DNA from 3 places in the Streptomyces sp. NPDC015139 genome. Region 2 is predicted to be linked to each of the others. Evidence: predicted binding sites of a transcription regulator. Region 2 holds the regulator's gene; each other region holds the start of a gene.
The links. The regulator HrcA, encoded in region 2, represses chaperone genes, less so after heat shock. The targets are predictions, from matches to a motif close to TTNGCACTCNGNNNNNCNGAGTGCNAA.

Region 1: groES (co-chaperone GroES) is a predicted target of HrcA. The motif match lies at 4,319-4,345, and genes of this name have one in related genera.
Region 3: groL (chaperonin GroEL) is a predicted target of HrcA. The motif match lies at 6,912-6,938, and genes of this name have one in related genera.

What each region holds. Positions count from the first base shown of each region.
Region 1 is NZ_JBIBUW010000003.1:788,370-798,561, forward strand. Features, by position in the region: gene ACF08B_RS12270 (MOSC domain-containing protein) at 1-439, shown strand, start outside; gene ACF08B_RS12275 (SDR family oxidoreductase) at 491-1,264, shown strand; gene ACF08B_RS12280 (ester cyclase) at 1,339-2,046, shown strand; gene groL (chaperonin GroEL) at 2,113-3,741, opposite strand; gene groES (co-chaperone GroES) at 3,865-4,173, opposite strand; gene ACF08B_RS12295 (polysaccharide deacetylase family protein) at 4,429-5,247, opposite strand; gene ACF08B_RS12300 (polysaccharide deacetylase family protein) at 5,244-6,155, opposite strand; gene ACF08B_RS12305 (methyltransferase domain-containing protein) at 6,246-7,433, shown strand; gene ACF08B_RS12310 (RNA polymerase sigma factor) at 7,462-8,712, opposite strand; gene ACF08B_RS12315 (YciI family protein) at 8,823-9,179, opposite strand; gene ACF08B_RS12320 (LCP family protein) at 9,320-10,192, opposite strand, start outside.
Region 2 is NZ_JBIBUW010000003.1:305,829-316,020, forward strand. Features, by position in the region: gene ACF08B_RS10155 (16S rRNA (uracil(1498)-N(3))-methyltransferase) at 1-648, opposite strand, end outside; gene ACF08B_RS10160 (nitronate monooxygenase) at 645-1,733, opposite strand; gene dnaJ (molecular chaperone DnaJ) at 1,949-3,085, opposite strand; gene hrcA (heat-inducible transcriptional repressor HrcA) at 3,086-4,102, opposite strand; gene ACF08B_RS10175 (MBL fold metallo-hydrolase) at 4,266-5,000, shown strand; gene ACF08B_RS10180 (DUF3097 domain-containing protein) at 5,035-5,838, shown strand; gene hemW (radical SAM family heme chaperone HemW) at 5,851-7,083, opposite strand; gene ACF08B_RS10190 (SpoIIE family protein phosphatase) at 7,111-8,931, opposite strand; gene ACF08B_RS10195 (AMP-dependent synthetase/ligase) at 9,167-10,192, opposite strand, start outside.
Region 3 is NZ_JBIBUW010000002.1:341,134-351,325, forward strand. Features, by position in the region: gene ACF08B_RS06030 (MurR/RpiR family transcriptional regulator) at 1-641, shown strand, start outside; gene murQ (N-acetylmuramic acid 6-phosphate etherase) at 775-1,698, shown strand; gene ACF08B_RS06040 (PTS transporter subunit EIIC) at 1,715-3,199, shown strand; gene ACF08B_RS06045 (hypothetical protein) at 3,201-3,770, shown strand; gene ACF08B_RS06050 (NADH:flavin oxidoreductase) at 3,792-4,916, opposite strand; gene groL (chaperonin GroEL) at 5,127-6,749, opposite strand; gene ACF08B_RS06060 (cold-shock protein) at 7,049-7,252, opposite strand; gene ACF08B_RS06065 (MoaD/ThiS family protein) at 7,695-7,973, opposite strand; gene thrC (threonine synthase) at 7,970-9,253, opposite strand; SAM riboswitch class I at 9,271-9,427, opposite strand; gene ACF08B_RS06075 (glucosyl-3-phosphoglycerate synthase) at 9,557-10,192, shown strand, end outside.

The DNA of each region.
Region 1 (10,192 bases), 480 kb from region 2:
CGACTGGGAGCGCGAACTCGGCCGATCGTTGGCCAACGGTTGCTTCGGAGAGAACCTGACGACGGCCGGCCTGGACGTCTCCGGCGCGCTGATCGGCGAGCGGTGGCGGATCGGTTCCGAGGTGGTGCTGGAGGTGACCTCCGGGCGGATCCCGTGCCGTACGTTCCAGGGCCATCTGGGCGAGCGCGGGTGGGTCAAGAGGTTCACACGGAAGGGCGCAACGGGTGCCTACCTCCGGGTGATCGAGCCGGGCGGGATACAGGCGGGCGATCCGATCGAGATCGTGCACCGGCCCGGGCACGGGGTGACGGCGGCGCTGCAGTTCCGTGCGGTCACCACCGAGCGGGAACTGCTGCCGCGACTGCTCGACGCGGGCGACGCGCTGCACACGGAGTCGCTGGCCGCGGCCCGCAAGTACATCGCCGCACAGGCCCGCTGAGGGCACGTCACCGGCCGCGCCGCCGTCGGTGCGGGTCACTACCCTTGGGCCATGACAACGGCTCTGATTACGGGATCGACCGCGGGGATCGGCGCCGCGTTCGCGCGGCGGCTGGCGGCTGACGGGCACGACCTCGTCCTGGTCGCCCGGGACACCAAGCGGCTGCGCGAGCAGGCGACCGAACTGCACGACCGGCACGGCATCGAGGTGGAGGTGCTGAGCGCCGACCTGTCCGAGGACAAGGGCATCGAGACGGTCGCCGACCGGCTCGGCGACCGGAAGAACCCGGTCGACCTGCTGATCAACAACGCCGGCTTCGGCAACAAGGGCCGCTACCTGGACGTGTCCATGGCGGACGAGCTGAAGATGCTCAAGGTGCACTGCGAGGCGGTGCTCCGGCTGACGTCGGCGGCGGCCGCGGCGATGCGGGAGCGCGGGCGGGGCGGGGTCGTCAACGTCGCCTCGGTGGCCGCCTTCGTGCCGCGCGGCACGTACGGCGCGTCCAAGGCGTGGGTCGTGCAGTTCACGCAGGGCGCGGCGAAGGACCTGGCGGGCAGCGGCGTGCGCCTGATGGCGCTGTGCCCGGGCTTCGTGCGCACCGAGTTCCACCAGCGGGCCGGCATGGGCACGGACAACATCCCCGGCTGGATGTGGCTGGACGCCGACAAGCTGGTCGCGGCGGCGCTCGCGGACCTGGCGCGCGGCAAGTCGCTGTCCGTCCCGGACCCGCGGTACAAGGCGCTGATGGGGCTGGTGAAGGTCACCCCGCGCGGGCTGCTGGGCGGGATCAGCTCCCGGACGGGACGCAAGTACGGGCCCCAGTAGGACGGGTGGCGCCCGCGTTCCGGTGGGAAAATGGGATGGACGGATCCGGACCCAGGGGGCCGGGAGGCGGCGCCATGACGTTCGTACAGCTCATCGACTGCAGGACCAGCCGGCTCGACGAGATGAACCGGTTGATCGACCAGTGGGTCGAACAGACCAGGGGGAAGCGCACCGCGACGCACGCGGTGATCGGCACGGACCGTTCGGACGCCTCGCACGTCGTCGAGATCGTGGAGTTCCCGTCGTACGACGAGGCGATGCGGAACTCGAAGCTGCCGGAGACCGACCGGATCTTCCGGGAGATGGCCGCCCTGTGCGACGGGACGCCGACCTTCACCGACCTGGACGTCGTACGCGACGAGCCGCTGGAGGCGGCCGCCGCGCGCCGCTTCTTCGAGACGATCTCCGTGCGGGGACCGCTGCCCCCGCTGAACGGCCTGCTCGCGGAGAACTACCACCACCACGACCCGGGCAATGAGCAGGACGCGCTCGGGCTGGACAACATGCGGCGCGAGATCGAGATGTGGCGCGGCGGCTTCGACTTCACGTTCACGGTCGAGGACCAGCTCACCCAGGGGGACCGGGTGTGCAGCCGGTGGACGTGGAACGGCATCCAGAAGGGCGAGTTCCTGGGCCTGCCGAACACCGGCCGGGAGGTGTCCATGACGGGGACGACCGTCTTCCGGTTCGACGGCACGGGCAGGATCCGCGAGGGCTGGTGGCAGTACGACCGGCTGGGTCTGATGGAGCAGCTGGGGGCGCTGGACGCGCTGGAGAACTAGCCGCGCACGGCGAGGGCCCGGCACCCCGAGGGGTGCCGGGCCCTGCTGTCCCGTTCCTGACGTGCGTCAGTGGGCGTGGCCGTGCGAGTGGCCGTGGCCGGCGGCCTCCGGCTCCTCTTCCTTCTTCTCGACGACCAGGGTCTCGGTCGTGAGCAGCAGGGAGGCGATGGAGGCGGCGTTCTCCAGGGCGGAGCGGGTGACCTTCACCGGGTCGATGACGCCGGCCTTGATCAGGTCGCCGTACTCGCCGGTGGCGGCGTTGTAGCCCTGTCCCTTGTCCAGGTCCTTGACCTTGGACACGATGACGTAGCCCTCCTGGCCGGCGTTCTCACCGATCCAGCGCAGCGGCTCGACGACGGCGTTGCGGACCACGGAGACACCGGTGGCCTCGTCGCCGGTCTTGTCGAGGTTGCCCTCGAGGACCTTGGAGGCGTGGACCAGGGCGGAGCCACCACCGGAGACGATGCCCTCCTCGACCGCGGCGCGGGTCGCGGAGATGGCGTCCTCCAGACGGTGCTTCTTCTCCTTCAGCTCCACCTCGGTGGCGGCGCCGACCTTGATCACGCACACGCCGCCGGCCAGCTTCGCGAGGCGCTCCTGGAGCTTCTCGCGGTCCCAGTCGGAGTCCGTGGACTCGATCTCGGCCTTGATCTGGGCGACGCGGCCCTCGACGTCCGCCTTGTTGCCGGCGCCGTCGACGATCGTGGTGTCGTCCTTGGTGACGGTGACGCGGCGGGCGGAGCCGAGCACGTCGATGCCGACCTGGTCGAGCTTGAGGCCGACCTCCTCGGAGATGACGGTGGCGCCGGTGAGGGTGGCCATGTCCTGCAGCATCGCCTTGCGGCGGTCGCCGAAGCCGGGGGCCTTCACCGCGACGGCGTTGAAGGTGCCGCGGATCTTGTTGACGACCAGGGTCGACAGGGCCTCGCCCTCGACGTCCTCGGCGATGATCAGCAGCGGGCGCGAGGAGTTGGCCTGGATGACCTTCTCCAGCAGCGGCAGCAGGTCGGCGATCGCGCCGATCTTGCCCTGCGTGATCAGGATGTAGGGCTCGTCGAGGACGGCCTCCATGCGCTCCTGGTCCGTCACGAAGTACGGCGACAGGTAACCCTTGTCGAAGGCCATGCCCTCGGTGAAGTCCAGCTCCAGACCGAAGGTGTTGGACTCCTCGACGGTGATGACACCGTCCTTGCCGACCTTGTCCATCGCCTCGGCGATGAGCTCGCCGACCTGCTGGTCCTGGGCGGACAGCGCGGCGACCGCGGCGATGTCGGACTTCTCGTCGATCGGGCGGGCCGTGGCGAGCAGGTCCTCGGAGACGGCGGCGACGGCGGCGTCGATGCCCTTCTTGAGGGCGGCCGGGGAGGCGCCGGCGGCGACGTTGCGCAGGCCCTCGCGGACCAGGGCCTGGGCCAGCACGGTGGCGGTGGTGGTGCCGTCACCAGCGATGTCGTTGGTCTTGGTCGCCACCTCCTTCACCAGCTGCGCGCCGAGGTTCTCGTACGGGTCCTCGATCTCGACCTCACGGGCGATCGTGACACCGTCGTTGGTGATGGTGGGGGCGCCGAACTTCTTGTCGATGACGACGTTGCGGCCCTTGGGGCCGATCGTCACCTTCACCGTGTCGGCCAGCTTGTTGACGCCGCGCTCCAGGGCGCGACGGGCGTCCTCGTCGAACTTCAGGATCTTCGCCATGACAGCGGCAGCCCTCTCGGAAATCTGTGGGTGTAAAAGGCACTGCGCCCCGGGCGCCCGGCTTCTTATGTGGTCGCGGGGGCCAGGGGCGCAGCATCAAGCATCAAAGGTGCTCGAGGTGTCTTACTTCTCGATGATCGCGAGGACGTCGCGAGCCGAGAGGACGAGGAACTCCTCGCCGTTGTACTTCACCTCGGTGCCGCCGTACTTGCTGTACAGGACGACGTCGCCGACCTTGACGTCGAGCGGAAGGCGCTCGCCGTTCTCGAAACGGCCCGGGCCCACGGCGAGGACGGCGCCCTCCTGGGGCTTCTCCTTCGCGGTGTCCGGGATGACCAGGCCAGAGGCGGTGGTCTGCTCGGCGTCGAGCGGCTGGACCACAATGCGGTCCTCGAGCGGCTTGATGGCAACCTTGGAGCTGGTGGTCGTCACGATCCGACCTCCCCCTTCGGAGATCTCACGGGGTTAACTGTCTGAGGTGGCGACCAGGTGGATCCGTCGTCGCGGGTGCCGGACCTGCCCGTCGCGTGTTGGCACTCTCCAGGGGGGAGTGCCAGAGCCGAGACTATGACCGCGATTAGCACTCGGTCAAGCGGAGTGCCAATGCCGTGCGGCGCGTCGGCGGAATCGGGTGCCCGGAGTCCGTGATGCGACCCGGTCTCCGCCCCGCTGTCGCCGGGGGCCGCCCTACAGGTAGTCCTCCAGCCGTCCCACCGTCAGGCCCCGTTGCTGGACCCGGCGCAGGACACGGGTCGTGCGTTCCCTCAGGGTGGGGCCCGTGGACTCGTCCGGGCCGACCAGGATGATGTCGCCGGGGCGGAGCCGGTGGTCGCCGCTCGTGTAGACGAGGTCGGCCGGGGTGAGGGCGGCGCGCCACAGGACGACCGCCGAGATGCCGCAGTCGGCCGCCGCGCGCAGGGTGGTGCGGTCGTACGTGCCGTAGGGCGGGCGGAAGAGACGGGCCCGGACGCCGAGCCGGGCGCTCAGCCGGTGCTGCTGGCCGCAGATCTCGGCGCGCTGGCCCGCGTACGGCTGACCGGCCAGGGCGCGGTGGTCGAGGGTGTGGTTCTGGATGCCGGCGCCGAGCCGGCGCAGCCGCGCGAAGTGGCCGTAGCCGGGGCCCGCGATGCTGTCGGTGAGGAACATGCTCACGGGGAGCCGGAGTTCGCGGACCATGTCGACGAAGCGGGGGTCCTGCTCGGCGCCGTCGTCGTAGGTGAGGAAGACGACCGGGTCGCCCGTGGGGACGCGGTCCAGGACACGTGGCAGGGTGCCGCGCGCGCCGTCCGGGTCCAGCCCGAGGGGCCGGGCGGCGGGGCGGGGCGGGCGGCGCAGGGGCTCGGTCAGGCCCCAGTGGCGGTAGGAGCGGTCGGGGGCGGGGCCGGACGGGCGTACCCCTTGGGCGGCCTTCTTGCCGAGGCGCTCGATGGGGTCGACTGACTGCGCGCAGCCCGTGAGGAGGAGTGCCGCGGCGAGGACCGCGGCCGGGCCCCGCGCCCGCCTCACAGGTAGTCCTCCAGGCGGGCCACCGCGTAGCCCTCGCGCGTGACCTTGTTCAGGAAGCGGCGCATGTCGTCGACCATCGTGCCGTTCCAGTCGTCCCGGCCGCGGAAGTGGGTGAGGACGATGTCGCCGCGGCGCAGCCGCTGGTCGTCCTCGCGGTACTCCCAGTGGTCGACGAAGACCTCCTCGTTCCAGATCGGCGCGTACTTGATGCCACAGGACTTGGCGGCGACCAGGGTGTCCTGGTTGTAGTTGCCGTACGGCGGGCGGAAGACGGTGGGCGCCTTGCCGAACTGCCTCTTCATGATGTCCTGCATGCCGCAGATCTCGTCCCGCTGCTCCTCGTAGGACAGACCCGGCAGGTAGGGGTGGTGCAGCGTGTGGTTGTTGAGGGTGTTGCCGTAGCCCTTCATCGCCCGGAAGTAGGCGTAGTCGTCCTTCACCAGGTAGTTGCTGAGGAAGGCGGTGTACGGGACGCCCAGCTCCCGCATCATGGCGAGGAATTTCGGGTCCTTCTCGGCGCCGTCGTCGATCGTCAGGAAGACGACCTTCTGCCGGGTGGGGACCGTGGTGAAGACCGGGGGCAGGTTCCAGTCCTCCTGGTGGTCCACCTCGAACCCGGCACGGGCGGTGATCCTCGGCTTCTTCGCGGGGGGCGCCGGTGGCGTCAGCGGGGCCCGGTCCAGTCCCCAGCGCCGGGCGGCGGCGGCCAGCCTGGCGTGTTCGGCGGCCTGGCGGGCCTCGGGGCCGAGGGCCTGCGCGGGGGCGCGTTCGGCGGGCGCGGAGCGCCCGGAGTCCGGGCCGGCGCAGCCGGCGAGGAGGGCCGCGGTGGCCAGCGTGGCGGCTCCGCCGCCGAGGAGCAGCCGCCGGAGACGAGTCCGGCTTTTGTCATTTTGTACTACTTCTCGCATGGTGCCGGATCCTCGCAGGACCCCTCCCCGAACCCGGGCCGACACCTCCGCCGGAGGCACAGCATCCACCGACTGGCCCACAATGACCCGGTGAACGACCTCGCCCTCCTCCTCACCCCCGAAGGCCGCGCCCTCCTCGACGAGGTGCGCGACACCGCGCCCGCACAGGAGCTGGCCGTGGCCACCCGGCTGCGCCGCGACCATCCGGCCGAGCTGGTGTCGGCCGCGCTCGGCCAGGCACGGCTGCGGCAGCGGGCGGCGGCCAAGTTCGGCGCCGAGGACGCCGGGCGGATGTTCTTCACGCCCGACGGCGTCGAGCAGTCGACGCGGGCCCGGGTGGCGGCGTACCGGGCACGCCGGTTCGCGGAGCTGGGCGTGACCTCGGTGGCCGACCTGTGCTGCGGGATCGGCGGGGACGCCATCGCGCTGGCGCGGGCGGGGATCCGGGTGCTGGCCGTCGACCGGGACCCGGTGACGGCGGCGGTGGCCCGGGCGAACGCCGACGCGCTCGGTCTCGCCGGCCTGATCGAGGTGCGCGAGGCCGACGTCACGGAGGTGGACACCGCCGGGTACGACGCGGTGTTCGTGGACCCGGCCCGGCGGGGCGGACGCGGCCGCATCTTCGATCCCGAGGCGTACTCGCCGCCGCTGTCCTGGGCGGTCGGCGCGGCGCTCGCGGCCCCCCGGGCGGCTCTCAAGATCGCCCCGGGCATCCCGCACGAGGCCGTGCCGGCCGAGGCCGGGGCGGAGTGGATCTCCGACGGCGGGGACGTGAAGGAGGCCGTGCTGTGGTTCGGCACCGGGGCCGCCGGAACCGTCCGGGCCACGCTCCTGCCCGGCCCGCGCACCCTGCCCGGCCGCGGCCTGCCCGACCCCCAGGTGCGTGCGGTGGGACGGTATCTGTACGAGCCCGACGGCGCCGTGATCCGTGCGCATCTGGTCGCCGAGGTGGCCGAGGAGGTCGGCGGCGGACTCCTCGACGCGACGATCGCCTACGTCACGGCCGACGAACTGCGACCCACCGCGTTCGCCTCGGCCTACGAGATCACCGACCGGCTTCCGTTCAACGTGAAGAGACTGAAGGCCCTGCTGCGGGAGCGGGAGGTCGGCATCCTGACCGTGAAGAAGCGCGGCTCGGCCGTGGAGCCGGAGGAGCTGCGCCGCAAGGTCAGGCCCCAGGGCCCCCACTCGGCCACCGTGTTCCTCACCCGGGTCGCGGGGGCACCGACCATGCTGATCGGCTCCCCCGCCCGGCCCTCGGGCCCCGGCGCGGCGTAGGGCCTCGCTCCCCGCCCCGGGGCGGGCCTCAACCGGTCGGCAGGGACCGGAGCCTGGACTCCAGCAGGGCGCGTTCGCGTCCGTTGCGGGCCAGTTCCGCCGCCCGCAGGAACTCCTCGCGGGCCTCGGCCGTGCGTCCCAGGCGGGCCAGCAGGTCGCCGCGGACGCTGGGCAGCAGGTGGTACTCGCGCAGGGCCGGCTCCGCGGCCAGGGCGTCGACCAGCTTCAGGCCCTCGGCCGGACCGTCGGCCAGGGAGACGGCGACCGCCCGGTTCAGCTCGACCACGGGAGACGGGGCACGGGCCGCCAGCAGGCCGTAGAGGGTGGCGATGGCGCGCCAGTCGGTCTCCTCGTACGTGTACGCGTGCGCGTGACACGCGGCGATCGCCGCCTGGAGGGCGTGGGGGCCGGGGCCACCGCTCGCGGTGGCCCCGGCGCGGGCGAGGGACCGGACGCCGCGGGCGATCAGCATGCGGTTCCAGCGGCGGCGGTTCTGGTCGCGCAGCAGCACCGGTGCGCCGTCGGGACCGGTGCGGGCGGCGGCCCGGGACGCCTGGAACTCCAGCAGCGAGGTCAGCGCGTGCACCTCGGGTTCCCTGGGCATCAGCGCGGACAGCACGCGGGCCAGGCGCAGGGCGTCCTCGCACAGTCCGGGACGCAGCCAGTCGTCGCCGGCGGTGGCCGCGTACCCCTCGTTGAAGATCAGGTAGATGACGTCCAGGACGGATCCGAGACGGGCTTCGCGATCGGGGCCGTACGGCACCTCGAAGGCGACGTTCTTCGTGGCGAGGGTGCGTTTGGCGCGGACGATGCGCTGGGCGGTCGTCGGTTCCGGGACCAGGAAGGCCCGGGCGATCTCCGCCGTCGTCAGGCCGCCCAGCAGGCGCAGGGTGAGCGCGATGCGGGCCTCGGGGGACAGCACCGGGTGGCAGGTGGTGAACACCAGCCGCAGCAGGTCGTCGTCGATGTCGTCCGGGGCGGAGGGTTCCGCGGGCGGCGCCACGGTCTCGAGGTCGCGGCCGATCTCGGCGAGTTTGCGGGCGTAGGTCTCGCGGCGCCGGATCAGGTCGACGGCCCGGTGCCGGGCGGTGGCCATGAGCCAGGCGCCGGGGTTGTCGGGCACGCCGTCGCGCGGCCACCGCTCCAGGGCGGCGACCAGTGCGTCCTGGGCCAGTTCCTCGGCGATGCCGACGTCCCGGACGATCCGGGCGACACCGGCGATCACCCGGGGCGACTCCAGCCGGAAGACGGTCTCGATCGCGTGCACGGTGTCGGTCACCGCGCCGGGCGCCGGGGCGGGTGGCCGCGCGACGGGCGGCTGCGGTGCGGTGGGCTGCGTTTCCACAGCCCACCATGCAACACCCCTGGACGGCGGAACGCCAGGAACGCCTAGCCCTCGGCGATCTCCCGGACCTCGCAGGTCACGGTCCAGAACTCCTCGTGGACCTGGAGGAACCGCTTGGTCCACTCCAGGGCCTCGGCCTTGTCCTTGCACTGCATGAGGGCGTAGCCGCCGACGACCTCCTTGGTCTCGGTGAAGGGGCCGTCGGTGACGGAGATCTTCCCGCCCTCCCAGGTGACCCGGGTGCCCTGGGCGGAGGGGGTGAGACCCGCGGTGTCGAGCATCACGCCGGCCTTGGTGATCTCCTCGATCAGCGCGCCCATGCGCTGCATCAGCTCCTCGCTGGGGCCCTCCGCCGGTGCGGAGTTCTCGTCGATGCGCACGAGCGACAGGAAGCGGGGCATGGTGACTCCTTCGGTGGGGCGGCGGGACCGTTCCCCGCCGCTCACCCATGCGTCGAACGGGAGACGGCCGGATCGACAGGCTCGGCGGAATTTCCCGAAGATTTTTTCCGGCCGATTTCTGCGCAGGTCAGCGCCGTTGTCTAGCGCAGGGACGCCCACAGTTCACCGGCCGCCGGTTCCTTGGCGACCACCCGGTTGGGGTCGGAGGGCGCGGGGAGGACCGGCATCATCACGGTCCTCGTCCGGTCGGCGGTCAGGCCCCGCAGGCTGCGGCCGAGGCTCATCAGCTCGTTCAGGGAGTCGAGGCCGGTGTCGGTGGTCAGGCTCGCGGTGACGGCGTCGGCGACCTGGTACAGCCCGGCCGGGTCGGTGAGCAGGTTCATGGTGGCGATGCGCTCCAGCAGCGCCTTCACCAGCTTCTGCTGCAGGCCTATGCGGCCGAGGTCGCTGCCGTCGCCTATGCCGTGCCGGGTGCGGGCGAGGGCCAGGGCCTGGGTGCCGTCGAGGTGGTGGTCGCCGGCGTCCAGCCGCAGATGACTCTTGTCGTCGTCGATGTCCTGGTCGGTGGTGACGTCGACCCCGCCGAGCGCGTCCACCAGCTTCGCGAAGCCGGCGAAGTCGATCTCGACGTAGTGGTCCATGCGGACGTGCGTGAGCGACTCGACGGTCTTCACGGCGCACACCGGACCGCCCACCGAGTACGCGCTGTTGAACATGGCGCCGTGGGTCACCGCCGTCGAACCGCCGGACGGGAGCGGGCAGGACGGGCGGGTGACGAGGGTGTCGCGCGGGATGCTGACGACGGTGGCCTCCGTACGGCCCGCGTCGATGTGCACGACCATCGCGGTGTCGGACCGGGCGCCACCGCTGTCGCCGCCGCCGAGTGCCTGGTTGGCCTTGCCGCTGCGCGAGTCCGAGCCGAGGACCAGGATGTTCAGGGAGCCGCTCGGCAGCGGGGAGGCGGCGGCCGCGGACGGGGTGACCACCGCCCGTGCGGGCCGGTCGTCGCCGAG
Region 2 (10,192 bases):
CCTGGCGCCCGCCTCCGCGAACAACGCCAACTCCTCGGGGGAGACGCCACCTTCGGGCCCGACGACCAGCATGATCTCACCGGCGGCCGGCAGTTCGGCGGTGGCCAGGCGTTCGTCGCCGCTCTCGTGCAGGACGGCCGCGAAGTCCGCGCCGGCCAGCAGCGCGCCGACCTGCCGGGTCGTCGCCGCGTCCGCGACCTCGGGGAAGCGGACCCGGCGGGACTGCTTGCCGGCCTCCCGGGCCGTGGCCCGCCACTTGCCGAGGGCCTTCAGGCCCCGGTCGCCCTTCCACTGGGTGATGCAGCGGGACGCCTGCCAGGGCACGATCGCGTCGACGCCGACCTCGGTCATGGTCTCCACGGCGAGTTCGCCCCGGTCACCCTTGGGCAGGGCCTGGACGACGGTGATCCGCGGGGCGGCCGGGGGTTCCTCGTGGACGGGCGCCAGGTCGGCGACGACCAGCCGGTCCTTGCCCTCGGCCGCCTTGACGACGCCCTCGGCCCAGTGGCCGCACCCGTCGGTGAGGACCACGTCCTCGCCCGGCCGCAGCCGCTTCACCGACACCGCGTGCCGGCCCTCGGGGCCGTCGAGCACGAACTCCGGGCCGACCCCCTCGAGTCGGTCCACCACGAAGACGGGTGCGGTCATCGCCGCTCACCTCCGGTTCCGGGCAGGTTCGACAACGCTGTCCTGGCCTCGGCGAGTTCGGCGGCCAGCACCTCCACCAGCCGCCCGGCGGGCAGCTCCCGGGCCAGCCGGTGGCCCTGGCCCGCCCACAGCGCCATGCCCTGCGCGTCCGCGGCCTTGGCGGCGGCCTTGCGCAGCGGGGCGGTGAGGTGGTGGATCTCGGGGTAGGCGGCGGGGGCGTAGGGGCCGTGCTCGCGTACGAAGCGGTTGACCAGTCCGCGCGCGGGCCGGCCGGAGAAGGCGCGGGTCAGTTCGGTGCGCGCGAACAGCGGGTCGGTGAGTGCCTGCTTGTGCGGCGCGGGGGCGCCCGACTCGGGGGTGGCGAGGAAGGCGGTGCCGAGCTGGGCCGCGTCGGCGCCCGCCGCGAGGACGGCGGCTATCTGGCCGCCGCGCATGATGCCGCCCGCGGCGACGACCGGGATGCGCACGGCCTCACGGATCTGCGCGATCAGCGACAGCAGCCCGATGCCGGACCCGTCGTTCTCCGGGATGTCCCGGTGGGTGCCCTGGTGGCCGCCCGCCTCGACGCCCTGTGCGATCACCGCGTCCGCCCCGGCTCGTTCGACCGCGCGGGCCTCCTCGGCGGTGGTGGCGGTGACCAGGGTGAGGGTGCCGGCCCGGCGCAGCGCGTCGAGCGCCTCACGGCTCGGCACGCCGAAGTGGAAGGACACCACCGGCACCGGGTTGTCCAGGAGCACGGCGAGCTTGACCTCGTAGCCGTCGTCCCGTCCGCTGTCCGGGTCGCCCAGCTCGGTCTCGTACCAGGCGGCCTCCCCGGCCAGCTGGTGGGCGTAGACCTCCACGGCGCCGGACTCGGCGTACTCGGACTGGGGCATGAACACGTTCACGCCGAAGGGGCGGCTCGTGAGCCCCCGCAGCTGCTTGATCTCCTGGTACATGCCGTCGGCCGTCTTGTACCCGGCGGCGAGGAACCCGAGGCCGCCGGCCTCGGATACGGCAGCGGCGAGCTGCGGGACGGAACCGCCGCCCGCCATGGGGGCCTGCACGATCGGGTGGGGGAAGAGATCGGTCAGCGCGGAGGACATGAGCGCATGTTGTCACGTCCCCCGAACAAGTCCGAATCCGGGCTTCCCGCGGCATAGGCCACCGGCATAGGGGCGCCGGAGCACCCCGTACGGCCCGCCTCGGCGCCCGTCGAAGGCGTCCTTCGACCGCGAGAACAGCCCCTGCCGGCCCGGGCCGGCCGCGCCTGCCCGGGGGTCACCCCCCGGGCTTCCGGCCACTCCCGCGGCGCACGGCGTCAGCGCCCGTTGAAGGCGTCCTTCAACCGGGAGAACAACCCCTGCTGACCCGGCTGGAACTGGCCCGTGGGGCGTTCCTCGCCGCGGAGCTTGGCCAGCTCCCGCAGGAGCCGTTCCTGCTCGGGGTCGAGCTTGGTCGGGGTCGTGACCTCGACGTGCACGATCAGGTCGCCCCGGCCGCCGCCGCGCAGATGCGTGACGCCCCGGTTGTGCAGCGGGATCGACTGGCCGGACTGGGTGCCGGGCCGGATGTCGACCTCCTCCATGCCGTCCAGGGTCTCCAGCGGCACCTTGGTGCCGAGGGCCGCCGCGGTCATCGGGATCGTGACCGTGCAGTGCAGGTCGTCGCCGCGCCGCTGGAACGTCGAGTGCGGCAGCTCGTGGATCTCGACGTACAGGTCACCGGCCGGACCGCCGCCCGGGCCGACCTCGCCCTCGCCCGCGAGCTGGATGCGGGTGCCGTTGTCGACACCGGCCGGGATCTTGACGGTCAGCGTGCGGCGCGAGCGGACCCTGCCGTCACCGGCGCACTCCGGGCACGGGGTCGGCACGACCGTGCCGAAGCCCTGGCACTGGGGGCAGGGACGGGAGGTCATGACCTGGCCCAGGAAGGACCGGGTGACCTGGGAGACCTCGCCCCGGCCGCGGCACATGTCACACGTCTGGGCGGACGTGCCGGGGGCCGCGCCCTCGCCGTTGCAGGTGTTGCAGACGACCGCGGTGTCGACCTGGATGTCCTTGGTCGTGCCGAAGGCCGCCTCGTCCAGCTCGACGTCGATCCGGATCATCGCGTCCTGGCCGCGCCGGGTGCGCGAGCGCGGCCCGCGCTGCGACGCCGTACCGAAGAACGCGTCCATGATGTCCGAGAAGTTGCCGAAGCCGCCGGCCCCGAAGCCGCCCGCACCCGCGCCGCCCGACTGGGAGAGCGGGTCGCCGCCGAGGTCGTAGACCTGCTTCTTCTGCGGGTCCGACAGCACCTCGTAGGCGGCGTTGATCTCCTTGAACCGCTCCTGGGTCTTCGGATCCGGGTTGACGTCCGGGTGCAGCTCGCGCGCGAGCCGACGGAACGCCTTCTTGATCTCATCCTGCGACGCGTCGCGGCGCACGCCGAGAACGGCGTAGTAGTCCGTGGCCACTTACGACTCCGCCAGGATCTGTCCGACGTACCGTGCCACTGCGCGTACCGCTCCCATCGTTCCCGGGTAGTCCATGCGGGTCGGTCCGACCACGCCGAGCTTGGCAACCGCCTCGCCGCCCGAACCGTAGCCGACCGACACGACGGACGTGGAGTTGAGTCCTTCATGGGCGTTCTCGTGGCCGATGCGCACGGTCACGCCGGGGTCCTTCGCCTCGCCCAGGAGCTTGAGGAGCACGACCTGCTCCTCCAGTGCCTCCAGGACGGGCCGGATCACGAGGGGGAAGTCGTGCCCGAAGCGGGTGAGATTGGCGGTACCGCCGATCATCAACCGCTCCTCGTTCTCCTCGACCAGTGTCTCCAGAAGGGTGGAGAGCACCGTGGAGACCGTACCGCGATCGTCGACGTCGAAGCCCTCCGGGAGGTCCTCGACCAGTCGCGGCACGTCCGTGAACCGGCGGCCGGCGACCCGGCTGTTCAGCCGCGCCCGCAGATCCGCCAGTGAGGCCTCGCCGAACGGCGCCGGGCAGTCGACCATCCGCTGCTCGACCCGGCCGGTGTCCGTGATCAGCACGAGCATCACGCGCGCGGGGGCGAGCGAGAGCAGCTCCACGTGCCGGACGGTGGACCGGGTCAGCGAGGGGTACTGCACGACCGCGACCTGCCGGGTCAGCTGCGCCAGCAGCCGCACCGTCCGCGCGACGACGTCGTCGAGGTCGACGGCGCCCTCCAGGAAGTTCTGGATCGCCCGCCGCTCGGGCCCGGTCATCGGCTTCACGCCCGCGAGCTTGTCCACGAACAGCCGGTAGCCCTTGTCGGTGGGGATGCGCCCGGCACTGGTGTGCGGCTGCGCGATGTACCCCTCGTCCTCCAGGGCCGCCATGTCGTTGCGGACGGTGGCCGGGGAGACGCCGAGGCTGTGCCGCTCGGTGAGCGCCTTGGAACCCACCGGCTCCTCGGTGCCCACGTAGTCCTGGACGATGGCGCGCAGCACCTGAAGCCTGCGTTCACTCAGCATTCGCGCGCACCTCCTGCACGTCGTCCCCTCGGCCCTTCGGGTCGTCCGCCTGGCACTCTTCCCGTGCGAGTGCCAGCATTCCCCGGCCCAGTGTACGGCCGTGGGGTACTGACCGGGCAAGGTCGGTCCGGTCCGTACCGGCTCGTGACGTTAGCGTCGCGGTATGACGGTGACTTGGGAAGACCTGGGATGGGAACGACTGGCCGCCGGTGTCGGACGGTGCCGGCTGCCCGGCTGGGACTGCACGGTGGGCCTGGTGCTGAGCGGGAGCACGGCGCTGATGGTGGACGCCGGTTCCAGCCTCGCCGAGGGGGCGCGGCTGCGCTCCGCGGCCCAGGAGCTGTCCGGCGGACGTGTGACCCATCTCGCGCTCACCCATCCCCACTTCGACCACGTCTTCGGGGCGGCCGCGTTCGCCGGGGCCGGGGTGTACGCGGCGGTCGGCGTCGACGCGGTGTTCACCCACGAGCGCGAGGAGCTGCGCCTGGACGCGGTCCGCAACGGTCTGGCGGTGGCGGACGCGGACGAGGCGGTCGACGCGCTGGCCCCGCCCCGGCACCTGGTCTCCGGCGAGTGGACCCTGGACCTCGGCGAGGGCCGGCAGGCGCTGCTGGCCAACGTGGGCCCCGGGCACACCGCGCACGACCTGGCGGTCCTGGTCCCGGCGAGCGTGTCCGGCGGGCCGGAGGTGGTGTTCTGCGGCGATCTGGTCGAGGAGTCCGGCGAGCCCCAGGCGGGCCCGGACGCCGTCACCTCGCGCTGGCCGGCCGCGCTCGACCGGCTGCTGGCGCTCGGCGGCGAGGACGCGCTGTACGTGCCCGGTCACGGAGCGGTGGTCGACGCGGGCTTCGTACGACGTCAACGCGACGCCCTGGCCACGCGATTCGGCGTGTCGTGAGCACCCGCCCACGGCTTCTCCTATCGTCATCCGAATGCGCCAGTACTCGACCGACCTGACCCCGCCGTGGAAGAAGCCGAAGCCGGCTCCGGAGGTCGCGGCCGACCCCGGCCTGGTGGTCGAGGAGGCCGGTACCGGGTTCTGCGGGGCGGTGATCCGCTGCGAGGCCGGCACGGTGACCCTGGAGGACCGCTTCGGCAAGCACCGGGTGTTCCCGCTGGAGCCGCGCGGCTTCCTGCTGGACGGCGGGGTGGTCACCCTGGTGCGGCCCGCCGCGGGCCCGGTACGGCCCACCCGCACCGCCTCCGGCTCGGTCGCCGTGCCCGGCGCACGCGCGCGCGTGGCCCGCGCCGGCCGTATCTACGTCGAGGGCCGGCACGACGCCGAGCTGGTCGAGCGGGTCTGGGGCGACGACCTGCGCATCGAGGGCGTGGTCGTGGAGTACCTGGAGGGCGTCGACGACCTGCCGTCGATCGTGGCCGAGTTCGCGCCGGGCCCGGACGCGCGGCTGGGCGTGCTCGTGGACCACCTGGTGCCGGGCACGAAGGAGTGGCGCATCGCCGAGTCGGTGACGAGCGGACACGCGCTGGTGGTCGGCCACCCGTACATCGACATCTGGCAGGCGGTGAAGCCGTCGTCCCTGGGGATCGCGGCCTGGCCGACGGTACCGCGCGGCCAGGACTGGAAGACGGGCGTGTGCCGGGCCCTGGGCTGGCCGGAGAACACGGGCGCGGCCTGGCAGTCGATCCTGTCCCGGGTGCGGTCCTACAAGGACCTGGAGCCTGAGCTGCTGGGCCGCGTGGAGGAACTGATCGACTTCGTCACGGCGCCGGAGTGACGGCCGGCGGGCTCAGTCGACCAGGTCCCGCACCACCGCGTCGGCCAGCAGCCGCCCGCGCAGCGTGAGCACCGCGCGCCCCTCGTCGTACGGCCCCGCCTCGAGCAGGCCGTCCGACAGGGCGCGGCGGGAGGCCGCGAGGCCCGCCTCCTTCAGCAGGTCCAGCGGCGCGCCCTCGCTGAGCCTCAGCTCCAGCAGGATCCGCTCGACCCGGCGGTCCTCGTCCGACAGCACCTCACGCCCGGCGCCCGGCGACCGCCCCGACGCGAGCGCCGCCGCGTACGCGCCCGGGTGCTTCACGTTCCACCAGCGCACTCCGCCGACGTGGCTGTGGGCGCCCGGGCCCGCGCCCCACCAGTCGGCGCCCCGCCAGTACAGCTCGTTGTGCAGGCACCGGCCCGCCCGCGAGGTCGCCCAGTTGGAGACCTCGTACCACCCGAAGCCCGCCGCCGACAGGGTCTCGTCCGCGATCAGGTAGCGGTCGGCGTGGGCGTCGTCGTCCGTCATCGGGATCTCGCCCCGGCGGATGCGCCGGGCGAGCTGGGTGCCCTCCTCGACGATGAGCGCGTACGCGCTGACGTGGTCCGGTCCGGCACCGATCGCGGCGTCCAGCGAGGCCCGCCAGTCGTCGTCGCTCTCCCCCGGGGTGCCGTAGATCAGGTCGAGGTTGACGTGCTCGAAGCCCGCCGCCCGTGCCTCGGCGACGCAGCGCTCGGGGCGGCCCGGGGTGTGGGTCCGGTCGAGGATCCGCAGTACGTGCTGCCGCGCGCTCTGCATGCCGAAGGAGACGCGGTTGAAGCCGCCCTCGCGGAGGGTGGCCAGGTACGCGGGGTCCACCGACTCCGGGTTGGCCTCCGTGGTGATCTCCGCGTCCGGCGCCAGGCCGAACTCGGTGCGGACGGCGGCCAGCATGCGGACCAGGTCGCCGGCGGCCAGCAGCGTGGGCGTGCCGCCGCCGACGAAGACCGTGCGGACCTCGCGCGGGTCGTCGCCGAGGACCTTCCGGGCGAGGCGGATCTCGTCGATCAGGGTGTCCGCGTAGTTGTCGCGGGAGGCGAGCACACCGCCGGTGCCCCGCAGCTCGGTCGCGGTGTAGGTGTTGAAGTCGCAGTAGCCGCAGCGGGTCGCGCAGTACGGGACGTGCAGATAGAACCCGAGGGGCCGCTCGGCGGCGCCGGCGAGCGCGGGTGCGGGCAGCGCGCCGTCGTCGGGGACGGGCTCGCCGTCGGGGAGTGCGGAAGGCATGCCTTCCATTGAACAGCACCGCGGGCGTCACTCCGCCTGGAGCACCAGCAGGGCCAGATCGTCCTCGGGGAGGCCGCCGCCGAAGTCGTGGACCAGGTGGCGGATCCTTTCCGCGATCAGGTCGGCGCCGAGCCCGGCGCAGCCGGACAGGGCACGGGCGAGGCCGTCGTCGTCGTCGAACTGGCGGGAGCCGGAGCGGCGCTCGGTCACCCCGTCGGTGACGCACAGCAGACTGTCGCCGGGCCGCAGGTCGACGGTGTCGCTGGTGTACGTCTCGTCCTCGACCACGCCGAGCAGGGTCTGCGGCCGGGCGACGGAGCGCACGCCGCCGTCCGGGCCGAGGACGAGCGGCAGCGGGTGCCCGGCGGAGGCGAGGGTGCAGCGGACCCCGCCCTCGTGCGGTGTCAGTTCGCCGTAGAGCAGGGACAGGAAGCGGGTCTGCGGGCCGTCGCCGGGCACCACGGGCCGGCCGCCGGCGGCGACCAGGGCGCGGGCCGCGGCGTCGGCGGCCTCGGTGGCGTCGTCGAGGAGGAGCTGGTTGAGGCGGTCGAGGACGTCGGCGACGCGGTAGCCCTCGCGGGCCAGGAGCCGGAGCCAGGGGCGGGCGAGACCGATCACCACGGCGGCCTCGGGGCCCTTGCCCTGGACGTCGCCGACGGCGAAGCACCAGCGGCCGTCGCCGGCCGGGAAGAGGTCGTAGAAGTCCCCGCTCGGGCCGCCCTTGTCGCACGGCTCGTACACGAGCGCGCTGCGCACACCGGGGATCTCGGCGACCGCGCCGGGCAGCAGGCCGCGCTGGAGGACGGCGCTGATCGTGGCCTGGCGGGCGTACTGGCGGGCCGCGCCGACGGCGAGGGCGACCCGCCTGCTCAGGTCCTCCACGAGCCCGGTGACCTCGTCGGGGAACCGGGCCGGTCCGCAGCGGCCGATGACCAGCGTGCCGAGCGGCCGGCCGCCCGCGATCAGCCGGTACGCGAGCGCCGTGCCGTCGGCGCCCCGCGGGCCGAGCGCGACACCGGGCCAGGGGTAGGGCTCCGGGCCGGAGCGCAGCCCGTCCCGGGGGCACGGCGGATCCTTCTCCAGGACGCACCGCAGCTCTTCGATGCGGGCCTCGCTGGCGTGCCAGACCCGTGCCGGGCCGCCGCCGGTGCCGCCGCGCACGGAGGCCTCGTCCTCCAGCCAGATCGCGCACCAGTCGGCGAGCCGGGGCACGATCAGCTGGCCGGTGAGGGCGGCGACCAGGTTCTCGTCCAGCTGTCCGGCGAGCAGATCGGAGGCCTCGGCGAGGAAGGACAGCGCGCCCCGGCCGAGCCAGTCCCGGTCGCCGCCGGTGCGGGGCGGCCCCGGGGCGAGGTCCTCGGCGACGTCCAGGGCCGGGCCGGACGCGGGGCCGTCCGTCGCCTCGCTGCCGCCGGGGGGAAGCCGCGCCCAGACCGTCTTGGCGCCCTTGCGGTAGGTGACGCCCCAGGACTCGGCGAGGGTGGCGACCAGCCGCAGCCCGCGGCCGTGCTCGGCGGCGTCGTGGGGCACCTCCCGGCCGAGGGGGTCGCGCGGGGCGCGGGAGGGGTGCCGGTCGCGCACCTCCACGACGAACGCGCCGGTCTCCTCCAGCCGCCAGTCGACCTCCACGTCGGTGCCGGCGTGCACGACGGCGTTGGTGACGAGCTCGCTGACGACGGCCATGGCGTCGTCGGCGAGCCGGGCGGACACCCCGGGCACCTCGGCCAGCGCGGCCCGCACCAGTCCGCGGGCCGACCCCGGCGCGAGGGGGCTCCCGGGCAGCGTGGTCCGGCCCCGGACCTCACGGTGCGGGGCCTCGCTCTCCCGCTGCGCGGGTATGGCCGCCATGTCCATGCGGCTCAGGGTGACACAACGGCGGCACGCATAAGCGGTCAGTGACCGAAGTGGACCGTCACGGGTGAGAACTGTGCTACGTGAGTGTGCGAAGACGGTCGGAAATCCGACCGGGTTCGAGCAACCCCCGGGCAGGGCTTCCGCCCGGCGCCGCCAACGGGTAATGCGGATGTTCCGGGCGCGCCCCGGCCCCGGGAGGACGGGGTCCTCCCGGGGCCGGGGCGGCCGCTCAGCCCTCGCGGGTGCCCGCGTACATGCCGTCGATGAGGTGCTTGTACTCGCGCTCCACCACCGGCCGCTTGAGCTTCAGGCTCGGCGTGATCTCGCCGTGCTCCACGTCGAGGTCGCGGGGCAGCAGACGGAACTTCTTGATGGTCTGCCAGCGCTGGAGACCCGCGTTGAGCTCCTGGACGTAGCCGTCGACCATGTCGACGGTCTGCGGCGCCGCGACGATCTCCGCGTACGACCTGCCGGCCAGTCCGTTCTCCTTCGCCCAGTCCTGGATCGCGAGCTCGTCCAGGGCGATCAGGGCGGTGCAGTAGTTCCGGTCGGCGCCGTGCACGAGGATGTTGGAGACGTACGGGCACACGCCCTTGAACTGGCCCTCGACCTCGGCCGGCGCCACGTACTTGCCGCCGGAGGTCTTGATGAGGTCCTTCTTGCGGTCGGTGATCCGCAGGTAGCCGTCGGGCGACAGCTCGCCGATGTCACCGGTGTGGAACCAGCCGTCGGACTCCAGCACCTCGGCGGTCTTCTCGGGCAGCCCGTGGTAGCCCTCCATGATGCCGGGGCCGCGCAGCAGGATCTCGCCGTCGTCGGCGATGCGGACCTCGGTGCCGGGCAGCGGCTTGCCGACGGTGCCGGTGCGGTAGGCCTCGCCGGGGTTGACGAAGGAGGCCGCGGAGGACTCGGTGAGGCCGTAGCCCTCCAGGATGTGGATGCCGGCGCCGGCGAAGAAGTAGCCGATCTCCGGGGCGAGCGCGGAGGCGCCGGAGACGCAGGCGCGCAGCCGGCCGCCGAAGGCCTCGCGGAGCTTGGCGTAGACGAGGGTGTCGGCGACCTTGTGCTTGGCGGCGAGCCCGAAGGGTGCCGAGGCGGTGCCGGTGCGGCGGAAGTTGTCCTGGGTGACCTTGGCGTACTCGCGCGAGACCTCGGCGGCCCACTGGAAGATCTTGTACTTGGCCGCTCCGCCCTCCCGGGCCTTGGCGGCGACGCCGTTGTAGACCTTCTCGAAGATGCGGGGCACGGCCGCCAT
Region 3 (10,192 bases), on a different contig from region 2:
AGCAGCAGTCCGGCCGGGCGCCCGCCATCACCACCGACATCGCGGTGGACGACCCCATCGCCGACGTCGTCACGAAACTGGCCTACGAGGAACAGCAGACCCTCGCCGACACCGCCGCCGGCCTGGACACCGTCCAGCTGGGCGCGGCCGTCGCCGCACTCGCCGGGGCGCGCCGGACCGACGTGTACGGCATCGGCGCGTCCGGGCTCGTCGCCCAGGACCTCACGCAGAAGCTGCTGCGGATAGGGCTCATAGCCCACGCGCACAGCGACCCGCACCTCGCGGTGACCAACGCGGTGCAGCTCCGCGCGGGCGACGTGGCGATCGCGATCACGCACTCCGGCTCGACGGGGGACGTCATCGAGCCGCTGCGGGTCGCCTTCGAACGCGGGGCGGCCACCGTCGCCATCACCGGGCGGCCCGACTCGCCGGTGACGCAGTACGCCGACCACGTGCTGACCACCTCCACGTCCCGGGAGACCGAGCTGCGGCCGGCGGCGATGTCCTCGCGGACCAGTCAACTGCTCGTGGTGGACTGTCTGTTCGTCGGAGTGGCGCAGCGGACGTACGAGACGGCCGCGCCCGCTCTGGCCGCGTCGTACGAGGCGCTGGCCCATCGCCACCGGGCCTCCTCGCGCTAGACCGCAGGACCGAAGACAGGACCGACCGTGGGAGGGACCGGCGGGTCCGACGTGGCTGGTCGCGCCGTTTCCCGCGCCCCCAGGTAGGTTCACCAACCCCCCCGACGGAAAGTGACCGGAGAGAGCCGCCCCGATGACCTCCCCCGACCTGCGCAGCCAGTTGGCCTCCCTGACCACCGAGGCGTTCCGGCCCGAGCTCGCCGAGATCGACCGGCTGCCCACCCTCGACATCGCCCGCCTGATGAACGGCGAGGACGCCGGTGTGGCCTCCGCCGTCGCCGCCCAGCTGCCGCGGATCGCCGCCGCCGTCGACGCCGTCGCCGAACGGATGGCCCGCGGCGGACGCCTGGTCTACGCCGGCGCCGGTACCGCCGGCCGGCTCGGCGTGCTGGACGCCTCCGAGTGCCCGCCCACCTTCAACACCGATCCCGGACGGGTCGTCGGCCTGATCGCGGGCGGCCCCGAGGCCATGGTCAGCTCCGTCGAGGGCGCCGAGGACTCCCCGGAGCTGGCCCGCAAGGACCTCGACTCGCTCGGGCTCACCGCGGACGACGCGGTGGTCGGCGTCTCCGCCTCCGGCCGCACCCCGTACGCCGTGGGCGCCGTCGAGCACGCCCGCGGCCTCGGGGCCCTGACCGTCGGCCTGTCCTGCAACGCGCACAGCGCGCTCGCGGCGGCCGCCGAGCACGGCATCGAGGTCGTCGTGGGCCCGGAACTGCTCACCGGCTCCACCCGGCTGAAGGCGGGCACGGCCCAGAAGCTGGTCCTGAACATGCTCTCGACCATCACGATGATCCGGCTCGGCAAGACCTACGGGAACCTGATGGTCGACGTGCGCGCCTCCAACGACAAGCTCCGGGCCCGTTCCCGCCGGATCGTGTCGCTGGCCACCGGCGCGGCCGACGAGGAGATCGAGCGGGCCCTGACCGAGTCCGGCGGCGAGGTGAAGAACGCCATCCTCACCCTTCTCGCCGACATCGACGGCCCTACGGCCGCCCGCCTTCTGGAGGAGTCCGGCGGCCATCTGCGCGCCGCGCTGGCGCACGCGGCGGGCTGACCCGCACGCTCGGGGCGTGCGCAACGACCCCGTCTCCACCGCGGCCGCCGTCCTCATCCGGGTCGGCGGTCCGGCCAACGTCACCTCCGTCGCCCACTGCATGACCCGGCTCCGGCTGGGACTCGCCGATCCGTCGGCGGCGGACGAGGAAGCCCTGCGGTCCCTGCCCGGTGTCCTCGGGGTGGTCGACGGCGGGGGCGTCTGGCAGATCGTGCTCGGCCCCGGTGTCGTCGACGAGGTCACCGCGGCGGTGGAGGACCTGGTGGCGCGGGCGCCGAGCGGCACCGCCCCGGAGCGGTCCGGCGCCGGGCACCTCGCCGACGAGGGCGCCCGGATCAAGGAGGGCCTGCGGCGGCGCAACGCCACGCCCGTCAAGAACGGCCTGCGGCGCGTCGCGGGCGTCTTCGTCCCGCTCATCCCCGCCCTGATCGGCTGCGGCATCCTGGCCGGGCTCAACGGGCTGCTGCTCAACGCCCACCTGCTGCCCGGGCTCACCCCCGCCCTGTCCGCGATCGCCTCCGCCTTCATGGCGCTGATCGCGGTGTTCGTCGGGGTCAACACCGCGAAGGAGTTCGGCGGCACGCCCGTGCTGGGCGGCGCGGTGGCGGCCGTCGTCGTCTACCCGGGCGTGGCGAAGGTGACCGCGTTCGGCGTGCACCTGGCCCCCGGGCAGGGCGGGGTGCTCGGCGCGCTCCTGGCGGCACTGCTGGCGACCCGGGTGGAGAAGTGGTGCCGGGGCCGGGTGCCGGGCGCGCTGGACGTCCTGCTCACCCCCACGGTCACCGTGCTCGTCTCCGGGCTCGTCACGCTGTACGGCCTGATGTACGCGGCCGGTGCGGTGGCCTCCGCGATCGGCGTCGTGGCCGACCGGCTCCTCGCGACCGCGGGCGCCGTGGCCGGGCTGGTGCTGGGCGGGCTCTTCCTCCCGCTGGTCATGCTGGGCCTGCACCAGGCCCTGATCCCCATCCACACCACCCTCATCGAACAGCAGGGCTACACCGTCCTGCTCCCGCTGCTGGCCATGGCGGGCGCGGGCCAGGTCGGCGCGGCCCTCGCGGTGTACGTCCGCCTGCGCCACGACGTCTCGCTGCGCACGACGATCCGCTCCGCCCTCCCGGCCGGTCTGCTCGGCGTCGGCGAACCCCTCATCTACGGCGTCTCCCTGCCGCTCGGCCGGCCGTTCCTGACCGCCTGCGCGGGCGGCGCGGCGGGCGGGGGCTTCGTCGGCTTCTTCGCCATGTCCGGCACCAAGGTGGGCGCCACGGCCATCGGCCCGTCGGGCTGGGCCCTGTTCCCGCTGCTGGCGGGGAACCGCAGCCCGGCGATGACGGCGGCGGTCTACGCGGGCGGTCTCCTCACCGGCTACCTCGTCGGCTTCCTCGCGACCTGGACGACCTTCCGGCCCCCCGTCGCCGAGGGTGTGGCGGGAGCCGGCGGCCGGGCCGGGAGAGGGGTCGTCACGGCCCCGGTGCACCATGGAGGCGAGGAGGCGACGGACTGACATGAATCATGCCCAGCTCACCGCCCTGGGGCGGGCGCTCCGGCTGCTCGGGGAACACGGCGAGGCCCTCGGGGCCGACACGCCCGACGCACGGCTGCACGAGATCAAGGACGATCTGCGCCGGGCGCTCGACCTCACCGAGGAGAGCGTCACCGGCGCCGCGCCGAGCACCCGGTGCCCGGAGCATCCGCAGGGACCGGTCGACGAGAGCGCACCCGACCTCTGCCTGCTCTGCGAGACCCGGCGGCGGGCCGCCCGGCGCTCGGAGTACCAGGGCAGGCCCCGCGCGGAGGAGCCGGCCGCCCAGGCCCCCTCCCGCTACGGCGTGCGCGGCGAGCGTCCACAGCCCCAGCAGCGATGGCTGCCGGAGCTGTGGAACGGCCAGGAGTGGCAGCTGTGCGGGACGCCCAGGCGGGACCGGCGCGAGGCCGAGGCCTACCTCGCCGCCCAGCGGCGCGGGTCCCGGCCCGCCATGGCGTACCGGCTCGTGCACGAGTTCACCGACTACGAGGTGCTGCGGGTGTGGGGGACGCCGGTGCGCGTCGACATCGAACCCATGGGCAACCTGTAGCCGGCGGTCCCGCGGGGGCGGTCAGCTGAGGGTCTTCAGCGCCGCCGCGTCGTACGGCTTCAGGTCGTCGAAGCGGTCGGAGAGGACCTTGGCGGCCCACTCCGGGTCCTGGAGCAGGGCCCGGCCGACGGCGACCATGTCGAACTCGTCCGCCTCCAGGCGGTCCAGGAGGTTGTCGATGCCCTTGACCGGGGAGCCCTCGCCCTGGAAGGCGTTGATGAAGTCGCCGTCGAGACCGACCGAGCCGACGGTGATGACCGGCTTGCCGGTGAGCTTCTTCGTCCAGCCGGCCAGGTTCAGGTCCGAGCCCTCGAACTCCGGCAGCCAGTAGCGGCGCGTGGACGCGTGGAAGGCGTCGACGCCGGCCGCGGCCAGCGGGGCGAGGATCGCGTCCAGCTCCTCCGGGGTCTCGGCGAGGCGGGCGGTGTAGTCCTGCTGCTTCCACTGCGAGAAGCGGAAGATGACCGGGAACTCGGCGGACACCCGCTCGCGGACCGCGGCGACGATCTCCGCGCCGAACCTGGTGCGGGCCACCGGGTCGCCGCCGTACGCGTCCGTGCGGCGGTTGGTGCCCGCCCACAGGAACTGGTCGACGAGGTAGCCGTGGGCGCCGTGGATCTCCACACCGTCGAAGCCGATGCGCTCGGCGTCCGCGGCGGCCTGCGCGAACGCGGCGACGACGTCGTCCAGGTCCTTCCGGCTCATCGCCCGGCCGGTGGCCTCGGCGCCCTCGGTGACCAGACCGGACGGGCCGACGGCGGGGGCGTCCGCGAAGGGCGGCTCGCCCTGCTTGCGGACCATGCCGATGTGCCACAGCTGCGGGACGATCGTGCCGCCCGCCGCGTGCACGTCCTCGGCGACGCGGGCCCAGCCGGCGAGCTGCTCCTCACCGTGGAACCGCGGCACGCGGTCGCTCTGGCCGGCCGAGTCGTGGCCGACGTAGGTGCCCTCGGTGACGATCAGGCCGACACCGGCCCCGGCACGGCGCGCGTAGTAGGAGCGCACGTCCTCGCCGGGAACACCGCCCGGGGAGAACATGCGGGTCATCGGGGCCATCACGATCCGGTTCGGGACGGTGAGGCCGTTCAGCGCGATCGGGCGGGAGAGGATCTGGGCCGCGCGGGAGGCGGGCAGGGTGACGGTCACGTGGGGGGCTCCTCGTGAAGTGCGTTGTTAACCGAACGGTATGTGCGCGCGCATTGTTGCAGCATCTTAAGCAAGCGCCTATGCGCTCCCCCACATTCCCCACCGCCCCGATCCCGCACGTGATCCGGAACACGCCCGAGGGCGGTACCCCCTGCCAGTGGCAGGGCGTACCGCCCTCGTACGAAAGGACTGGTACCGATCCCGGAGGGATCAGAAGTCCATGTCACCGCCCGGCATGCCGCCGCCGGCCGGCGCGGCGGCCTTCTCCGGCTTGTCGGCGATGACGGCCTCGGTGGTGAGGAACAGCGCGGCGATGGAGGCGGCGTTCTGCAGGGCAGAGCGGGTCACCTTCGCCGGGTCGATGATGCCCTCGGCGACCAGGTCGACGTACTCGCCGGTCGCGGCGTTCAGGCCGTGGCCCGGGGTCAGGTTGCGCACCTTCTCCACCACGACACCGCCCTCGAGGCCGGCGTTGACGGCGATCTGCTTGAGCGGGGCCTCCAGGGCGATGCGCACGGCGTTGGCGCCGGTCGCCTCGTCACCCTCGAGCTCCAGCTTCTCGAAGACCTGGGAGGCCTGCAGCAGGGCCACGCCACCACCGGCGACGATGCCCTCCTCGACGGCGGCCTTCGCGTTGCGGACGGCGTCCTCGATGCGGTGCTTGCGCTCCTTGAGCTCCACCTCGGTGGCGGCACCGGCCTTGATGACCGCGACACCGCCGGCGAGCTTCGCCAGGCGCTCCTGCAGCTTCTCGCGGTCGTAGTCCGAGTCGCTGTTCTCGATCTCGGCGCGGATCTGGTTGACCCGGCCGCCGACCTGCTCCGAGGAGCCGGCACCGTCGACGATGGTGGTCTCGTCCTTGGTGATGACGACCTTGCGGGCGCGGCCCAGGAGGTCCAGGGTCGCGTTCTCCAGCTTGAGGCCGACCTCCTCGGAGATGACCTCGCCGCCCGTGAGGATGGCGATGTCGCCGAGCATGGCCTTGCGGCGGTCGCCGAAGCCCGGGGCCTTGACGGCGACGGACTTGAAGGTGCCGCGGATCTTGTTGACGACCAGGGTCGACAGGGCCTCGCCCTCGACGTCCTCGGCGATGATCAGCAGCGGCTTGCCCGACTGCATGACCTTCTCCAGCAGCGGGAGCAGGTCCTTGACCGAGGCGATCTTGGAGTTGGCGATGAGGATGTACGGGTCCTCGAGCGACGCCTCCATGCGCTCCATGTCGGTCGCGAAGTAGGCGGAGATGTAGCCCTTGTCGAAGCGCATGCCCTCGGTGAGCTCGAGCTCCAGACCGAAGGTGTTGCTCTCCTCGACGGTGATGACGCCTTCCTTGCCGACCTTGTCCATGGCCTCGGCGATGAGCTCGCCGATCTGGGTGTCGGCGGCGGAGATGGACGCGGTGGAGGCGATCTGCTCCTTGGTCTCGACGTCCTTCGCCTGCTCCAGCAGGGCGGCGGAGACGGCCTCGACGGCCTTCTCGATACCGCGCTTCAGAGCCATCGGGTTGGCGCCGGCGGCGACGTTGCGCAGGCCTTCCTTGACCAGGGCCTGGGCGAGCACGGTCGCGGTGGTCGTACCGTCACCGGCGACGTCGTCCGTCTTCTTGGCGACTTCCTTGACCAGCTCGGCGCCGATCTTCTCGTACGGGTCCTCGAGCTCGATCTCCTTGGCGATGGAGACACCATCGTTGGTGATCGTGGGGGCGCCCCACTTCTTCTCGAGGACGACGTTGCGGCCCTTGGGGCCGAGCGTCACCTTGACGGCGTCCGCGAGCTGGTTCATGCCGCGCTCGAGGCCGCGCCGCGCCTCCTCGTCGAACGCGATGATCTTGGCCATGTGAAGTGGTCCCTCCAGGACTGGGGGTGATTCCTTCGGACCGCGCCCGCGCCCGCGACGGACGGCTCGCCGGCCGCGTGGTTCCTTGCCCCACTTGGCCTGCGGGCCTCACCGACCCGGTCCTTCGTTGTCACTCTCACCTTCAGAGTGCTAACGCAATGATTAGCACTCGGCATGGTCGAGTGCAAGCGCCTTCGGGGGTGGGACCCGCCCCGTCGGCCACCCGCGAGCGGCGGGGCCGGGGCATGACGAAGGGCCCGCACCCTGTGCGAGGTGCGGGCCCTTCGTGCAAGAAACGTTCAGGCGCTGAGGCGAACCATGTCGGCCTGCGGGCCTTTCTGGCCCTGCGAGATCTCGAACTCCACCCGCTGGCCCTCTTCCAGGGTGCGGTAGCCGTCCATCTGAATGGCGCTGTAATGGACGAATACGTCCGCACCACCGTCGACCGCGATGAAGCCGTACCCCTTCTCCGCGTTGAACCACTTGACGGTGCCCTGAGCCATGCCTAACTCCCCTATTACTGGCCCTTGCACAGATCCACACTTCGCGGACCCGGGTCAGACCTCACCCCCCATGGGACGGGGGCGTGCGCCGGAACGCGTCGACCGCGGCTGAATGTATCTGTCCAACTGCCGTCTGCAACAGGTCAATCGGACGAGAATTCTGGACGGGGACGGTCCGGAATCTGCCGAGAATTCGCCCGAATTCAGGGCAAGTCGGGCCCCATAAAAGGAGCAAAAGCCGCATAAAGCCCGCGTAGTTTGGCTACTTCTTGTCGGGCCTGCGGCATGAATGCAGGGCTCGTGACCCGAAGGCCACGACCGTGTTCCCCAACTGTACCGCGCTCAATCACGCAGAATTGCCCCCTCCGCTTCTCTCACGGAGGGGGCAATCCGATGAACAATGCGTTACCGCTGTTACCGAAGGTAATGATCGGTCATCCGGTCAGCAGCCGCCGGCCACCGCGGGAATGATCGAGACACCCGCGCCGTCGGGCGTGGCCGTCTGCAGGCCCTGCTCGAAACGCACGTCGTCGTCGTTGACGTAGACGTTCACGAAACGGCGCAGCCTGCCCTGGTCGTCCAGCACCCGGGCGGCGATTCCGGTGTGGTTCTTCTCCAGGCTCTCGATGACCTCGGCGAGGGTCACCCCCTCGGCGCTGACCTCGGCCTGGCCGCCGGTGTAGGTGCGCAGGATGGTCGGGATGCGAACGGTCACGCTCATGCGAGGCCAGCCTCTCGGAAGGAGTCCAGGGTCGGGCGGATGGTGGCGCTGAGGCCGGTGCCGGCCACCGCGTCGAGGGTCTTCAGGCCGTCGCCGGTGTTGAGGACGACCGTGGTCTTCGCCGGGTCCAGCAGGCCGTCCTTGAGCAGCTTGCGGGTGACGCCGACGGTCACGCCGCCCGCCGTCTCCGCGAAGATGCCCTCGGTGCGGGCGAGCAGCTTGATGGCGTCGACGACCTCGGCGTCCGTCACGTCCTCCACGGCGCCGCCGGTGCGGCGCGCGATGTCGAGGACGTAGGGGCCGTCGGCCGGGTTGCCGATGGCCAGCGACTTGGCGATGGTGTTCGGCTTCTGCGGGCGGACCACGTCGTGGCCGGCCTTGAAGGCGGTGGACACCGGGGAGCAGCCCTCGGCCTGTGCGCCGAAGATCCTGTACGGCCTGTCCTCGACCAGACCGAGCTTGATCAGCTCCTGGAGACCCTTGTCGATCTTCGTGAGCTGGGAGCCCGAGGCGATCGGGACCACGATCTGGTCCGGGAGGCGCCAGCCGAGCTGCTCGCAGATCTCGTAGGCGAGGGTCTTGGAGCCCTCCGCGTAGTACGGCCGCAGGTTGACGTTGACGAAGCCCCAGCCCTCGCCGGCCGGGTCGCCGATCAGCTCGGAGCAGAAGCGGTTCACGTCGTCGTAGTTGCCCTCGATGCCGACGAGCTCACCGCCGTACACCGCGGCCATCACGACCTTGCCCTGCTCCAGGTCGTGCGGGATGAACACGCAGGAGCGGAAGCCGGCCCGGGCGGCGGCGGCGCCGACGGCGCCGGCCAGGTTGCCCGTGGAGGAGCAGGAGAGCGTGGTGAAGCCGAACGCGCGGGCGGCCTCCAGGGCCTGGGCGACGACCCGGTCCTTGAAGGAGTGCGTCGGGTTGCCGGAGTCGTCCTTCACGAACAGGCCGCCGGTGACGCCGAGCTCGCGGGCGAGGTTGTCGGCCTTGACGAGCTTCGTCCAGCCCGGGTTGAGGTTCGGCTTGTCGGCCACGTCGGCGGGGACGGGCAGCAGCGGCGCGTAACGCCAGATGTTCGCGGGGCCCGCTTCGATGCGCCGGCGCAGTTCCTCGGTGTCGTACGCGGAGAAGTCGTAGGCGATCTCCAGCGGGCCGAAACACTCCTCGCAGGCGAAGACCGGCCCGAGGGGTACCCGGTGTCCGCATTCGCGACAGCTGAGGGCAGCGGCGGGACCGAGGTCGACGGCGGGATTGCTGGTGCTTGCGACAGTCTGCACAGCCATGGAGGCGAGGCCCTTTCTCCTCATCTTCCTCACGACGCACTTCGCCGTGAGACGGATTTGGCACCTTCCCTAGCCGGGAGCCTCGCGGAGACGATCAGAACTGATCTACGAGTACCGACTGGAGGGTTGCCGGGGCTTCATCGGGCCGTTTCCCTCTGCCCCTCTGGATGAGCGGTATGTGGTTGTCGACGCCGGTGACCCCCGACATGCGATGGTCATCGGCGTTGCTCAAGACTGTAACCGAAGGCCAGGACAGTTGAGATAGTCGTCCGAAGCGCGAGACAACGTGAGGAGCCGCAGACCGTGCTGGAAGAAGTCGAGCGCTGGCTGGCCACCCGCTCCTGGTCCGTGGCCGACCGCCCGCTCCACCGGATCCTGGCCGCCAAGCAGCGGACGGGTCAGACGGTCAGCGTCGTGCTGCCCGCGCTCGACGAGGAGGAGACGGTCGGCGACATCGTCGCGGTGATCCGTCACGACCTCGTCGAGCAGGTACCGCTCGTCGACGAGATCGTCGTGGTCGACTCCGGCTCCACCGACCGCACCTCCGAGGTCGCCGCGGCGGCGGGCGCCCGGGTCGTCCACCGCGACGACATCCTGCCCCGCCTGCCGGCCGTCCCCGGCAAGGGCGAGGTGCTGTGGCGCTCGCTGCTGGTGACCGGCGGGGACATCCTCTGCTTCATCGACGCGGACCTGCGCGAGTTCTCCTCCGACTTCGTCTCCGGGATCGTCGGCCCGCTGCTCACCGACCCCGGGGTGGATCTCGTCAAGGGCATGTACGACCGCCCGCTCGGGGGCGCCGCCGGGCAGGGCGGCCGGGTCACCGAGCTGATGGCCCGCCCGCTGCTGAACATGCACTGGCCGCAGCTGGCGGGCTTCGTGCAGCCGCTCGGCGGCGAGTACGCGGCCCGCCGCTCGCTGCTGGAGCGGCTGCCGTTCCCC